One region of the Yersinia aldovae 670-83 genome, then DNA from elsewhere that is predicted to be linked to it. Evidence: predicted binding sites of a transcription regulator. Region 1 holds the regulator's gene; the other holds the start of a gene.

Region 1 (2,207 bases):
GTTTACTTATATGCACTATGGTGTGACCCCTGACATTCTGACCACCGCGAAAGCCTTAGGCGGCGGCTTCCCTATCAGTGCGATGCTGACCACCGCAGAGATTGCCTCAGTAATGGCTGTCGGCACTCACGGCACAACCTACGGCGGCAATCCTCTGGCTTGTGCCGTTGCTGAGGCAGCGCTGGATGTGATTAATACCCCTGAGGTACTTAATGGTATAGAACAGCGCCACGGTCTGTTTGTGCAGGCTCTGCATGATATCAACAGCAAGTATCAGCTCTTCAGTGACATCCGTGGCATGGGGTTGTTAATTGGCGCAGAGCTAACAGCGCAATACCGTGGTCGGGCGCGGGAGTTTTTAAACGCCGCTGCGGCCAATGGTTTGATGATCCTCAATGCCGGGCCGGATGTGCTGCGGTTCGCGCCATCGTTGGTTATTGACGTGGAAGATATTAAGCAAGGAATGGTGCGGTTGGAAAAAGCGATTGCTGGCTTGATAAAAGGCTAGACAACATAATTGAGAAGCTTTTTGCCGCTTGCCGAGGAAAAGCCTAACGCTGCCGTTGGACAGGGAACCCATGTTTGGCGGAGTGCATAATTAACATCAGGTTTATAAATAATTTCAGAATGATAAATAAGCTGTTGCCAATTCATGCTGGCCTCAGGAATTTATGATTCACAACATGACAGAAAAAACCGGTGCCGATAGTCTCCGCACCGGTTTTATGGGAATTAACGAGTGCCGTAAACGACGATCGTTTTACCGTGCGCGGAGATCAGGTTTTGATCTTCGAGCATTTTTAGTATCCGCCCCACAGTTTCGCGGGAGCAGCCAACTATTTGACCAATTTCCTGGCGGGTAATTTTAATCTGCATCCCATCTGGGTGGGTCATGGCATCAGGTTGTTTTGCCAGATTAAGCAGTGTTTGTGCAATGCGCCCCGTTACATCAAGGAAAGCGAGGTTACCCACTTTCTCAGACGTTATCTGTAAGCGATTCGCCATTTGTGAAGACAGGCGCATCAAGATATCTGGATTAACCTGAATCAATTGACGGAATTTTTTGTAAGAAATTTCAGCCACTTCACAGGCGGTTTTTGCTCTAACCCAGGCACTACGTTCTTGGCCTTCTTCAAATAATCCAAGCTCGCCGATGAAATCTCCCTGATTCAGATAGGAGAGAATCATCTCTTTACCTTCTTCATCTTTGATAAGCACCGCAACGGAGCCTTTCACGATGTAGTAAAGCGTTTCGGCCTTTTCACCTTGGTGAATTAGCGTACTTTTCGATGGATATTTGTGGATATGGCAATGAGACAGGAACCATTCGAGAGTCGGGTCTGTTTGTGGCTTGCCGAGAACCATTCGCTGTTATCCTCTGTTGTTATCGCTGCCTAACTTAACAGGGCTCAGAGTTCCCTGTACGGCGTGCTTATAAAATACACGTTCTTTATATCCGACAACTTAGAATCTATCGGGTATAGCATATTAATTTGCTCAACTGCCGAAAGGTATAGCCAAGATACGTACCGGATAGAAACCCTTCACTGAGTATTGGAAGCTACCCTATTTAATGCTAGAAGCATCACTTTCGATCCTGTTTGTAGCACAGGATGAGGCCAGTGTCTTGTGTTGTATCGCTTCAGCATGATGAACATCGGGTTACATTGCCAGTTTATAAATGAAAGGGTAGTCTGAAGCGGAAAATTTAACCGGGAGTATGCGTTATGCAGGCACGAGTAAAGTGGGTTGAGGGGCTGACATTTTTAGGTGAATCCGCATCTGGTCATCAGGTTTTGATGGATGGGAATGCGGGAGACAAAGCACCCAGTCCGATGGAAATGTTGTTGATGTCAGCCGGTGGCTGTAGTGCAATTGATGTCGTTTCTATCTTACAGAAAGGGCGTAACGATGTGCGCGATTGTGAGGTCAAATTAACCTCGGAGCGTCGGGAAGAAGCACCACGGTTGTTTACGCACATCAACTTGCATTTTATCGTCAGCGGTAAAGGCCTGACGGATAATATCGTTAAGCGTGCGGTTGAGCTTTCGGCTGAGAAGTATTGCTCGGTTTCTTTAATGCTGGGGAAGGCCGCAACCATTACCCACAGTTTTGAAATTCGTGACATCGCGTAAAAGTGCTGACCCATAACCTTGCTGAATAGGTTATGGGTTTATTCTTTAATCAGTTGCCTATCTTCTTACCTT
Region 2 (2,207 bases), 540 kb from region 1:
AGGCCATATCAATACCTGGGTTACCGACCGGGTTCAGCCAGTAAATAATGGTAGCGATAGTGACCAGTATCATAAAGAACACACCCGTTGCACCACGGTTACCTTTAAACACTTTGTCCGACATCCAACCGCACAGCAGCGTCCCTGGAATACCTGCGTATTCATACAGGAAATAAGCCCATGAGGATTTATCCAATGCGAAGTGTTTGACTTCTTTCAGGTAGGTCGGTGACCAGTCGAGGATGCCGTAACGCAGCAAATAAACAAAAACGTTAGCAATCGCGATATACCACAACAGCTTGTTGGGCAGAATATATTGCATGAAGATTTGTTTCGCGGTCAGTTCTTCTTCCGCTTCTTCACTGTAATCGTCTGGGTAGTCGTTTTTGTACTCTTCAATCGGTGGTAAGCCCACGGATTGCGGGGTATCACGCATCAGGCCGAAGACAATCAATGCCACCAGAATGGCACCAAAAGCAGGCATATAAAGCGCGGCTTTCCAGTCGTTAAACCATGCCATCCCTAACAGGAATAGCAGTGGTGGTAAGCCGCCACCCACGTTATGGGCACAGTTCCAGACTGACACAATACTGCCGCGTTCTTTCTTCGACCACCAGTGCACCATAGTTCGGCCACATGGCGGCCAACCCATTCCCTGGAACCAGCCGCACAGGAATAGCAGCACGAACATTACGGCGATACTGGAGGTTGCCCACGGCACGAAGCCCATAAACAGCATCACGGCCGCCGAGAGAATCAAACCGGCAGAAAGGAAGACCCGTGGGTTTGAACGGTCAGAAACCGAACCCATGATGAACTTTGAGAAACCATAGGCGATAGAAATACCGGATAGAGCGAATCCCAGATCTCCGCGCGAAAACCCTTGTTCGATCAGATACGGCATGGCCAGAGTAAAGTTCTTCCGCACCAGATAGTAGGCAGCGTAACCGAAGAAAATACCCATAAAGATTTGCCAACGTAAGCGGCGGTAGGTTGGATCAACGCGATCTGCGGAAAGCCGTGCCTGATGTGGCGCGGGCTTAAAAATGCTCAACATGAGTGCCTCCGATGGCTTTTTTGTCGTTTTTGAGTCTGATATAGCCTGGTGTCTATCTGTTAATAAAATGTAGCCGTTAGTTAAACGTAGACAGTGGTTAACCCGTTAACCCGCTGTCGTTTATGTTCTATAACGAACGCCATGCTAGATAAAATCTGAGGTTTTATCTGTGAGTGAAGGCGCATTTGTTACAGTTTTATGAAAGCAGCGGCGATTTTGAGCGATTGGTTAACATTTTGAAACCCATAATGACAAATCACTTGTGACTTTGATCACAATCATGGTTTTTAACCACCATATTAGTTTCGTTTTTGGTTCGTTTTTGGTTCGTTTTTGTTCCTTATCAAACAATAACCTTAAATATTGTGGCTCAATAGACTCATAATTAGCCGCCAGCGGCTGTCTGATAATGTGGGGTCTTGCATGACGAACACTTCTCCGTACACAGAAACTGATGTCATCATCATTGGTGGTGGTGCGACCGGTGCCGGGATCGCCCGAGACTGCGCCCGCCGTGGTCTGGCATGTACATTGCTGGAACGGCATGACATTGCCACCGGCGCGACGGGACGTAATCATGGCCTGCTACACAGTGGCGCACGCTATGCCGTGACGGACAGTGAATCAGCCCGTGAATGTATTGAAGAGAATCGCATTCTTAAACGCATTGCCCGCCACTGTATTGAGCAGACCGACGGCCTGTTTATCACGCTGCCGGAAGATTCGTTGGAGTATCAACAGCAATTTATCGCTCAATGTCGTGATGCCGGAATTGAGGCTGAAGCTATTGATCCGAAACTGGCACTGCGTTTGGAACCGGCGGCTAATCCATCATTAATCGCCGCCGTTCGGGTTCCGGATGGCACAGTCGATCCCTTCCGTTTAACCGCCGCTAATATGCTGGATGCCCGCGAACACGGTGCGAATGTCCTGACCTATCATAAAGTCGTTGGTTTACTGCGCAGTGCTGATCGCGTGAGCGGCGTGCGTGTTTTCGACCATAAAAACCAGCGGAAATATGATATTCATGCGCAGATTGTCGTGAATGCTGCCGGGATCTGGGGGCAACACATTGCGGAATATGCCGATCTTCGTATTCGCATGTTCCCCGCTAAAGGTGCGTTGTTGATCCTGGGTCATCGGATCAACA

The links. Region 1 encodes CRP, which controls carbon source genes, mostly activating them, when cyclic AMP is high. Its sites were predicted from a motif close to ATGTGANNNNNNTCACAT; they were not measured.
Region 2: a site for CRP is predicted at 1,318-1,335, ahead of glpT (glycerol-3-phosphate transporter). Genes of this name have one in related genera too.

What each region holds. Positions count from the first base shown of each region.
Region 1 is NZ_CP009781.1:2,979,701-2,981,907, forward strand. Features, by position in the region: gene argD (bifunctional acetylornithine/succinyldiaminopimelate transaminase) at 1-508, shown strand, start outside; partial or broken gene AT01_RS22600 (hypothetical protein) at 550-654, opposite strand; gene crp (cAMP-activated global transcriptional regulator CRP) at 733-1,365, opposite strand; gene AT01_RS13405 (OsmC family protein) at 1,728-2,135, shown strand; gene AT01_RS13410 (phosphoribulokinase) at 2,185-2,207, opposite strand, start outside.
Region 2 is NZ_CP009781.1:2,439,377-2,441,583, reverse strand. Features, by position in the region: gene glpT (glycerol-3-phosphate transporter) at 1-1,057, opposite strand, end outside; gene glpA (anaerobic glycerol-3-phosphate dehydrogenase subunit A) at 1,481-2,207, shown strand, end outside.